Regions from separate parts of the Bacillus paralicheniformis genome, predicted to be linked through region 3. Evidence: riboswitches for the same ligand, from Rfam matches in the RefSeq annotation. Region 3 holds a riboswitch; each other region holds the start of a gene.
The links. A riboswitch is a leader RNA that binds a small molecule or an ion and turns the genes downstream of it on or off. The one in region 3 is predicted to bind S-adenosylmethionine.
Positions count from the first base shown of each region.

Region 1: another riboswitch for S-adenosylmethionine. It lies ahead of CP943_RS05410 (methionine ABC transporter ATP-binding protein); the one in region 3 lies ahead of mtnW (2,3-diketo-5-methylthiopentyl-1-phosphate enolase).
Region 2: another riboswitch for S-adenosylmethionine. It lies ahead of metK (methionine adenosyltransferase); the one in region 3 lies ahead of mtnW (2,3-diketo-5-methylthiopentyl-1-phosphate enolase).

Region 1 is NZ_CP023665.1:1,058,366-1,061,642, reverse strand. Features, by position in the region: gene CP943_RS05415 (methionine ABC transporter permease) at 1-561, opposite strand, end outside; gene CP943_RS05410 (methionine ABC transporter ATP-binding protein) at 564-1,565, opposite strand; SAM riboswitch class I at 1,665-1,778, opposite strand; gene cspB (cold shock-like protein CspB) at 2,082-2,282, shown strand; gene CP943_RS05400 (ABC transporter permease) at 2,399-3,277, opposite strand, start outside.
Region 2 is NZ_CP023665.1:3,264,129-3,267,405, forward strand. Features, by position in the region: gene metK (methionine adenosyltransferase) at 129-1,331, opposite strand; SAM riboswitch class I at 1,722-1,859, opposite strand; gene pckA (phosphoenolpyruvate carboxykinase (ATP)) at 2,054-3,277, shown strand, end outside.
Region 3 is NZ_CP023665.1:1,549,170-1,552,446, reverse strand. Features, by position in the region: gene mtnW (2,3-diketo-5-methylthiopentyl-1-phosphate enolase) at 1-1,152, opposite strand, end outside; SAM riboswitch class I at 1,236-1,335, opposite strand; gene CP943_RS07935 (pyridoxal phosphate-dependent aminotransferase) at 1,385-2,575, opposite strand; gene CP943_RS07930 (carbon-nitrogen family hydrolase) at 2,671-3,277, shown strand, end outside.

The DNA.
Region 1 (3,277 bases), 490 kb from region 3:
CGTCAGCGTGTCAAACCTTTGGTAGCCGTATGTGATCGCCAAATCCCCAAGACCGCCGGCGCCTATCGCACCAGCCATCGCCGACGCTCCGACCAATCCGACCGTTGCCACCGTAAAACTCAGCACAAGCGAACCGAGCGCTTCCGGAATCAGAAACCGGAAGATGATCTGCCGCGGAGTCGCTCCCATTGCTTCAGCGGCTTCAATGACTCCCGGATCGACTTCAAGCAGAGAGTTCTCGACGAGCCTTGCGATGTAAGGCCCCGCATAAAAAGTCAGGGGAACAATCGCTGCCGATGTGCCGATGGACGTCCCCACAATCAGCCTTGTCACCGGAATTAAAGCAACCATCAAGATGATAAACGGAACGGAACGGAAAATGTTAATGATCATATTGACAACCGTAAAAACTGCCGGATTTTCAAGCAGATGCCCCTTCCTTGTGACAACCAGCAAAATGCCGAGCGGAATGCCGATCACGCTTGAAAATAAAAGCGAGAAAACCGTCATTTGAATCGTCTGAACCAGTGCGTCAATGATTTGGTCATATGTAACAAGCATGCTTATACCTCCCTGATGCGAATGTTTTCTCTGCGGATATATTCGAGCGCCCGCCCGATTTCACCGTCTTCCCCCTGCAGTTCAACCGTCATACTGCCAAACGGAATTCCCTGAAGCTCTGTAATCGTTCCGTGCAGAATGTTGACTTCTACGTCAAACCGCTTTGCCACTTGCGAAAGAAATGGCTTCCCGGAAGATTCGCCGACAAATTGAAGCTGGTAGAGATGCTTCACATTTAATTTTTGAATCGATTCAGGTATCTCGTGGTCGATGGCTGATTTGACAAAGCTTTTGGCCGTTTCGGTTTCCGGCGCGGAAAACACGTCAAACACGCTGCCTGATTCAATGATCCTTCCTTTTTCAATGACCGCGACTTTGTCGCAGATTTCTTTTGCCACATTCATTTCATGAGTGATCAACAAAATCGTGATGTTATATTGTTCGTTGACGCGCTTCAGCAGCTTCAAAATATCGCCGGTCGTCTGCGGGTCAAGCGCGGATGTCGCTTCATCACAGAGCAGAACCTCCGGATTTGTCGCCAGCGCCCGGGCAATGCCGACGCGCTGCTTTTGGCCGCCCGACAGCTGATCCGGATAATCGCGGGCTTTATCCTCAAGTCCGACAAAATGGAGCAGTTCCGTCACTTTTTGCTTGATTTCGGCTTTCGGTGTTTTGACAAGCGCGAGCGGCTCAGCGACATTAGCGAAAATCGTCTTTGAATTTAACAGGTTAAAATGCTGAAATACCATGCCGATCTTCCTTTTAACAGCTCGAATCTCAGCTTTCGACAGAGACATTAAGTCTCTTCCGCCGACGAATACCTTTCCGGCCGTCGGTTTTTCAAGGAAGTTCACACAGCGGATCAGCGTGCTTTTCCCTGCGCCGCTGAATCCGATGACGCCGTATATTTCCCCTTTATCTACATGAAGGTCGATTCCATTGAGCGCATGAACCTTCTGTCCGCCGCTTTCATAGACCTTTTCAACGCCTTCAAATGTAATCATGATGATCTTCCTCCTCTTTTTGGCTAACAAAAAAGGCTCCCTCTTAAAAAATAAGAAGAAGCCTTAGACGACACGAAGTAAATAGAGTGGTCCGCTCTCTTCTTATCTTCCAAGCCCGTACGGCTTGTTGGATGTGGCACAGTATTCTGCTGTATGCAGAACCCGCTGCCGAGGCTTCATAGGGCCAATTCCCTCCGCCTCTCTAAATAAGAAGTGTTGATGCATGAAGTTTTACCTAACTTTACAGCTTCTTTGAAATGTTGTCAATCAGAATTGTGAAAATTTCAAAAACCCGCTTTTTAATGCTTTATTTTTCGCCCTGATTATTAAATTTCACTTTTTTTAAAAAAATTGTGTTTAGCAGTTGTAATTTCGCTTAAACACTGGTAAAGTAAAGGTAATTATTTTTGTTCGAACTATCTTTAAGAAGAAAGTTTTGTAAGAGTTTTCGTCTTGGAAGTTTGTTTTAGAGCAAGAATAGTGAATTTAAGCGTTATCGCTTTAGGAGGAAATTTCATGCTAGAAGGTAAAGTAAAATGGTTTAACTCTGAAAAAGGTTTCGGATTCATCGAAGTTGAAGGACAAGACGATGTATTCGTTCATTTCTCTGCTATTCAAGGCGAAGGCTTCAAAACTTTGGAAGAAGGCCAATCTGTATCTTTCGAAATCGTTGAAGGAAACCGCGGACCACAAGCTGCTAACGTAACAAAAGCGTAAGCTGTGAACCGCTGATCTTCATACAGGACTGCTGACCGAATGTCAGCAGTCTTTTTATATTTAAAAAAAGCCTGACGCCCGGAAAACCGGCGTCAGGCTTTTTTTGCGAAAACCGCTTATGAAGCGATGTCTCTTTTTGTGAATGCACCAAAGGCGAGCACATGAAAAACGATAAAATAGACAGCCAGCACCACAATCGAGAATCCCAGCGTCATGTCTGAAACAAGCGGAGATCCGTCAAAGTATTGAGTGAGATCAGTGTTGGCAAATAAGATGTATTTCACCCAATCAAATTTCGTTGCGAGCAAGTTTGTCACCGTTCCGCCCATTGCCAAAAGGAAAATTGAAATACCTACGGCAAGCGAGCTGTTTCTGAAAACAGCTGAAATCATAAAGGCCATTGTCGCCATCATCAAAAGCGAGATTGAATTCAGCAAATAGCTGCCGGCCAAGTGCAGCAGCAGGCTTTTTTCTTCAACTGTTCCATCGGCGTACGCCAAGTGAACCTGGCTGCCGTCGCCTGCCCCGAATAAAGCAATGCCTGTGATACCCGCGCTTGCGAACAGAATGAAAAGCAAAGCCAATGCAAAAAGCAGAACTGTAAAATATTTTGCCAGCAAAATTTTAAAGCGGCTGATCGGCCTGATGACAAGCAGCTTCACCGTTCCCCAGTTGAATTCATTCGCAACGATTCCCGCAGCCACCGTGATCACAAACAGACCGAGGAGAGGAATGGTGCTGCTCGCGTCGCTGATGAACGACAGGGCCGAATAGTCCCCGTCTTCCGGCAAATCGTGCTTGATTCGATACTCATTAATGGCGGTCAACCGTTCATAGCTTTTTTCAAGTGCCGGATTATTGACCCCTTTAAGTTGTTCTTTCATATCTTTATTTTCCTGCATCAATTCTTTTTTCCAGTCCGGGTTTTGGTCTGTCTCTCCGATCGTCTTTGTGAGAACGCCCAGCCCGATGGCAGATAACAGCAAAATCGCAAT
Region 2 (3,277 bases), 1.7 Mb from region 3:
TTTTAAATTTCGTGCAGAAATCAAAGTCTGCTTCTTGATTAGACAAGTGTTTAAAGAAAAACGTTTCACATCCGCCCGCTTTTTGCCATCGAAAAACAAAGCCGCTTATGAAAGCGGCTATGCGGTTGTTATTCTCCTAATGCATCTTTCTTCAGCTGATCTGCTTTGTCTGTGCGCTCCCAAGGCAGATCGAGGTCGAGGCGGCCGAAATGTCCGTAAGCTGCCGTTTGTTTGTAAATCGGACGGCGAAGATCGAGCATTTTAATAATGCCGGCAGGTCTTAGATCAAAGTTTTTGCGAACCACTTCGATCAATGTTTCTTCACTGGCTTTGCCTGTACCGAATGTATCGATTGAAATGGATACCGGCTGTGCGACACCGATCGCGTAGGCAAGCTGCACTTCACAGGAATCAGCAAGGCCTGCGGCGACGATATTTTTCGCTACATATCTCGCAGCATAAGCTGCAGATCTATCAACCTTTGTCGCATCCTTACCGGAAAACGCTCCGCCGCCGTGACGGGCATATCCGCCATAGGTGTCAACGATGATTTTGCGTCCTGTTAAACCGGCATCCCCCTGCGGTCCTCCGATAACAAAACGGCCCGTAGGATTAATGAAGTACTTCGTGTTTTCATCGATCAGCTCTTTTGGCACTACCGGGTTGATGACATGCTCTTTCAGATTGCGCTGAATTTGTTCAAGCGAAATCTCAGGGTGATGCTGAGTCGAAATGACAATTGTATCGATGCGAATCGGCTTGTTGTTCTCATCATACTCAACAGTTACCTGTGTCTTTCCGTCCGGACGAAGATACGGCAGAATTTCCTCTTTGCGGACTTCTGTCAAACGGCGAGACAATTTATGAGCAAGCGAAATCGGCAGAGGCATAAGTTCCTTTGTTTCGTTGCAGGCAAAACCGAACATTAAACCTTGGTCTCCGGCTCCGATCGCTTCAATTTCAGCGTCGCTCATTGCTCCTTCACGCGCTTCAAGCGCCTGGTCGACTCCCATTGCAATATCTGGCGACTGTTCATCTATAGACGTTAAGACCGCGCAAGTTTCGGCATCAAAACCGTATTTTGCACGTGTGTAGCCAATTTCTTTAATCGTTTCGCGGACTGTTTTCGGAATATCGACGTAAGTGGACGTCGTGATTTCACCGCTTACCAGCACCAATCCGGTTGTCACAGATGTTTCACAGGCAACGCGGGCATTCGGATCTTTCTTTAAAATTTCGTCTAATATACTATCCGAAATCTGGTCGCAAATTTTGTCCGGATGTCCCTCCGTAACTGACTCTGATGTAAATAACCGACGGTTTTTGCTCATTTATGTTTCCTCCTGTATATGAAGATCAGCCGTGATCTTAAGTATGATACGGATCTCGTCCCTCTTGATTATATGACGATACTCGGGCTTCATACGCTCTCGTTTTGAAACAATTTCCATATGCTATTCTTGACGAGATTCTAAGTCAAAATTCCTCTTAATAGAATTTTTCCTGACTGGCTGCCCGGCTAGACCTTTCACGTCCTGTGAAAAACGCCCAGTACCTTCCTCCTGCTTGATACTCGGCTAAAACCTTTCACGTCCTGTGAAAAACGCCCAGTACCTTCCTCCTGAAGGCAGTTTTTTTAGCAATTTTTGGATCTCGATTTATGCAATAAAAAAACCTTTTCCTATTCGCTGAGGAAAGGGTCTGGTATTGCGTGCCTTTCACTCTTATCGCTCAAGGTATTGAACACCTTGCATCAGGTTAGCACCGTAGTTGTCTCAGAAACTGTTTTTTTCCATTAATAAGAGAAACCGGTTGCTGGGTTTCATTGGGCCTGTCCCTCCACCAGCTCGGGATAAGAGTATCCGCTCAATGAAATATCTTATCTTAAAATGGCTTGTTATGTCAATATCGGCCGCAATAAATTTAAACTTGTCTTTCGAGAAAAAACCCGAACGAAAAATGAAGAAACGGTATAGACTATAAGAGTAAATGTGTTATACTAATTCTACATTAATGATATACACATTAAAAAACACGCAAAGGAAGGTTTTTTATGAATTCTGTAGATTTAACAACTGACTTACAAACGTTATTAATGGGCGAAAACGTTCAGCTGAACTTATCCGTTCCCCTTTTGGTTGAAAAAGTCCTTGAACGCAAAGAAGGAGTCTTAACATCTTCCGGAGCCGTGCGGGCTACAACCGGTACATACACCGGCCGCTCGCCAAAAGACAAATTCATTGTGGAAGAAGCGAGCACAAAGGACAAAATCGATTGGGGCGCAGTAAACCAGCCGATTTCAGAATCCGCCTTTGACCGGCTGTACACAAAAGTGCTCAGCTATTTAAAGGAACGCGATGAATTGTATGTATTTGAAGGGTTTGCAGGAGCAGACGAAAAATACCGGCTTCCGATTACAGTTGTCAACGAGTTCGCCTGGCACAACCTGTTTGCAAGACAGTTGTTCATCAGACCTGAAGAACATGATAAAAAACCTGAAGAACAGCCGTTTACGATTCTTTCCGCTCCGCATTTCAAAGCCGATCCGCTCATTGACGGGACCAGATCTGAAACATTTATCATCGTGTCGTTTGAAAAGCGTACGATTTTAATCGGAGGCACCGAATATGCCGGCGAGATGAAAAAATCGATTTTTTCTATTATGAATTATCTTCTTCCTGAACAAAACATTTTACCGATGCACTGTTCGGCAAACATTAGCGAGGAAGGCGGAACAGCTCTCTTCTTCGGATTGTCAGGCACAGGAAAAACGACGCTTTCCGCCGATCCGAAACGGAAGCTGATCGGTGACGACGAACACGGCTGGTCCAGCACAGGCGTTTTCAACATTGAAGGAGGCTGCTACGCCAAGTGCATTAACTTAAGCAAAGAAAAAGAACCGCAGATTTACAATGCGATCCGCTTCGGTTCCGTTCTTGAAAATGTCGTGGTTGACGGCAAAACCGGGGAGCCGGACTATTCCGACGCATTCTATACGGAAAACACGAGAGCGGCTTACCCGATTGATGCGATTGACAACATCGTCAAGCCGAGCATCGCAGCACACCCGCAGACCATTGTATTTCTGACGGCAGATGCTTTCGGCGTGCTTCCTCCGATCAGCAAGTTAACGAAAGAACAAGCCATGTATCATTTCCTGAGCGGATATACAAGCAAGCTCGCCGGCACCGAACGCGGGATCACCGCTCCTGAAGCCACATTCTCGACCTGCTTCGGTTCCCCGTTCCTTCCGCTCCCTGCACATGTGTACGCTGAA
Region 3 (3,277 bases):
TTTTTCTTCGACTGGCTCCGCTTCCAGGACGGCATCAATGATCGCCCGAAACGCTCTTCCTCCGCCTGCCGCTCCGTTTGGATGACCGTGAATCCCCCCGCCTGCGTTGATGATATGGTCAATGCCGAAGTCTTTCATCAAGAGCGGCACCATGCCGGGGTGAATACCGGCCGACGGAACGGCGAATGTCGGTTTAAAAACGTCTTCCTTCGTGCATTCATCATATATGGCAAGCGCATCCTGCTTCGGCAGAGCAACGCTTCCGTACGGTGAAGGGAACAGGCTGAAATCAGCACCCGCATACCGGTTGAGCTTGCCGAGCAAAAGCGAATGGGAAAAACCGTAATGCGGCGACGAAGTGAGTGCGCCGCTTACTGCCGGGTGCGCCATGATCGGCAGCGGGATGTCGTCGTCTTCCGCAAGGCTTTGCAAAACATCGAGCCCGTAGGCAAACACATTCAGCAGCAACACATCGGCTCCGAGCTCGGCTGCTTTTCTCGCCTTCGATTTCAGCTCCATTGTCCTGCCCGTCAGGTTGACGGCATACAGCGTTTTGCGCCCAGTTTCTTCAAAAGCTGCCTCAAGCACTTTTTTTCCTTCCGTGATTCGTTTTTCAAAGGGGGCACTGCCTGTTTCGAATAAGATTTCATCGTCCTTGATCAAATCCACTCCGCCGAGCGCCTGCTGTCTGAGCTGTTCCTTCAAGTCTTCCATATCGCGGCCGATGACGCCTTTAAAAATGCTCATCAACAGAGGCCTTTCAAATTCGCCGATTTTTTTCCGGATCCCGTATACGCCGAATTTCGGGCCCGGCAATGATTGTTTAAAAGACTGCGAAAACTCCAAATCCGCCAATTTGATTTTTCCGTCGAGAGACAGCTTTCCAAAAACGGTCGTCAGCACAGCGGGAATGTCGCTTGTAAAATTGGCTTCCGGATAAGCGATGGTGACCGTTGTCTGTTTTTCCCCCAGCGTGCTTTCTGTTTCTTCGACCTTGACGACGCGTCCTTTATGCTTTTTCAGCTGTTCCTGCTTTAAGAGCGGCAGATCTGTCCACGACCCGACCGTCAGTCCGATCGCAATTTGCTCGGCCCGCTTTTCTGCGTCACATCCTTGATCTGTCAAAACATATGTTGCCAAAAGTTCACTCATTCTGTAGCTCCTTCCTGCTTCATGCATATAAAAAACCTCTTTTGCTGCTTTAGCTAAAAGAGGTTTCGCATTTCAGGTTCGAATCCTTATCTCTCAGCGTCAGCTGCAAGAATTAGCACCGTGCTTAAAAAGTCGGTTGCCGGGCTTCATCGGGCTTGTCCCTCTGCCTGCTCTTGATAAGAATATTGATTTTATAAATTATTTTGAATTATCCCATCGTTTTTCCCGGTTGTCAATGACTGTGGCCGGTCTTTTTGAATATATTCAGCTTGGCAATGCGCGAAGCCGCTTCCCGGAGCCGCTCTTCGCTTGTCAAGAGGCCGACTCTCACATAGCCTTCTCCGTATTTGCCGAAGCCGATGCCGGGCGCTGTGACGACATTCGCTTTTTCGAGAAGCAGATCGGAAAAAGCCTCAGATGTATACCCGTCAGGGACAGGCATCCAGGCGAAAAAAGAACCTTGCGGAGCATCCGCGTGCCAACCGATTTCGCGGACCGCACGAATCCATACATCCCGCCTTTTTTCGTAGCGCTCATTTTGCTCCTTGACACACGCTTGGTCTGATAGAAGCGCGGCTGCCGCGGCGTCTTGGACCGCTTTAAAAAGGCTGACATACATATGGTCCTGATAAAGGTTCAGCGCTTCGATCACAGATGCGTTGCCAACTGCAAACCCGACCCGCCATCCAGCCATATTATACGTTTTGGAAAGCGTGTAAATTTCGATTCCTGTGTCTTTTGCCCCCTCCGTTTCGAGAAAGCTGACAGGCCTCTTGCCGTCGTAGCCGATCGCACCGTAGGCAAAATCGTGGACGACGCAAATTCCGTTTGACTTGGCAAACCGGACAGTCTCTTCGAAAAAAACAGGCGTGGCTTGGGCACCGGTTGGATTGTTTGGATAATTTAAATACATGAGCTTCGCATTTTCTTTCACTTCCTTCGGAATCCGGCTGTAGTCAGGCAGAAACTGATTGCCCGCTGTAAGCGGCATCGTTGCCATGTTCGCTCTTGCCAGCTCAACGCCCGACCAGTAGTCGGGATAGCCTGGATCGGGAACGAGCACGGCATCCCCCGGATTTAACAAACATTGCGGAAGCTCGACAAGACCGGCTTTTCCGCCGAACAATACAGCGACTTCGCGTTCGGGATCGAGCTCTACACCGTATTCCCTTCGATAGAACGCGGCTGCCGCCTCCTTGAGTGAACGGCTGCCGCGAAAGGAGGAATACTGATGGTTTTCAGGGTTGCGAACGGCTTGCGCCATTGTATCAACGATGTGATCAGGTGTCGGCTGATCGGGATTCCCCTGGCCGAGATTGATCACATCATGGCCGGCGGCGATTTTTTCATTCACCTTTTTCACCAAGGAAGCGAAAAACTGCTCAGGCAGCTGTTTCAGCACATCTGAAAGCTCAAATTTCATATGATTCACCCGCTTTTGAAAAATTCTTGAAATGATAGTCCATCATCATATATTGTTAAATGTAAAATGTAAAGAAAAAAATGAGGTGATCCAGATTGAAGCTGACAATTTCATGTCTGCAATTCGATATCGCATACGGCAATCCTTCTGAAAATTTTAAAAAAGCGGAGCAGCTGATCGAACAGGAAAGCCGGAAAGCGGATGTTCTTCTCCTTCCCGAGCTGTGGACGACGGGTTATGATTTAAAAAATCTCGGCTCCATCGCAGATGAAGAAGGCAGGCAAACGAAGAGATGGCTGCAGGAAACGGCAAAAGCAAACCGTGTCCATATCATTTGCGGCTCTGTCGCCGTTAAGAAAAAAAGCGGTGTGTACAATATCATGTACATCGCAGACAAAAACGGACATTTGATCAAAGAATACAGCAAAGCTCACCTTTTCCAGCTGATGGACGAACACCTCTATTTGTCAGCGGGCTCAGGCGACGGGAGCTTCGAGCTTGAAGGGATCCCGGCTGCGGGGTTTATCTGCTACGACATCCGTTTCCCGGAATGGATCAGAAAACATACGAAGGAAGGTGCGGGCATCATCTTTGTATCGGCGGAATGGCCGCTCGCCCGCCTCGATCACTGGCAAAGCCTTTTAAAAGCCAGAGCGATTGAAAATCAGTGCTTTGTCGCAGCCTGCAACCGAGCGGGAAGTG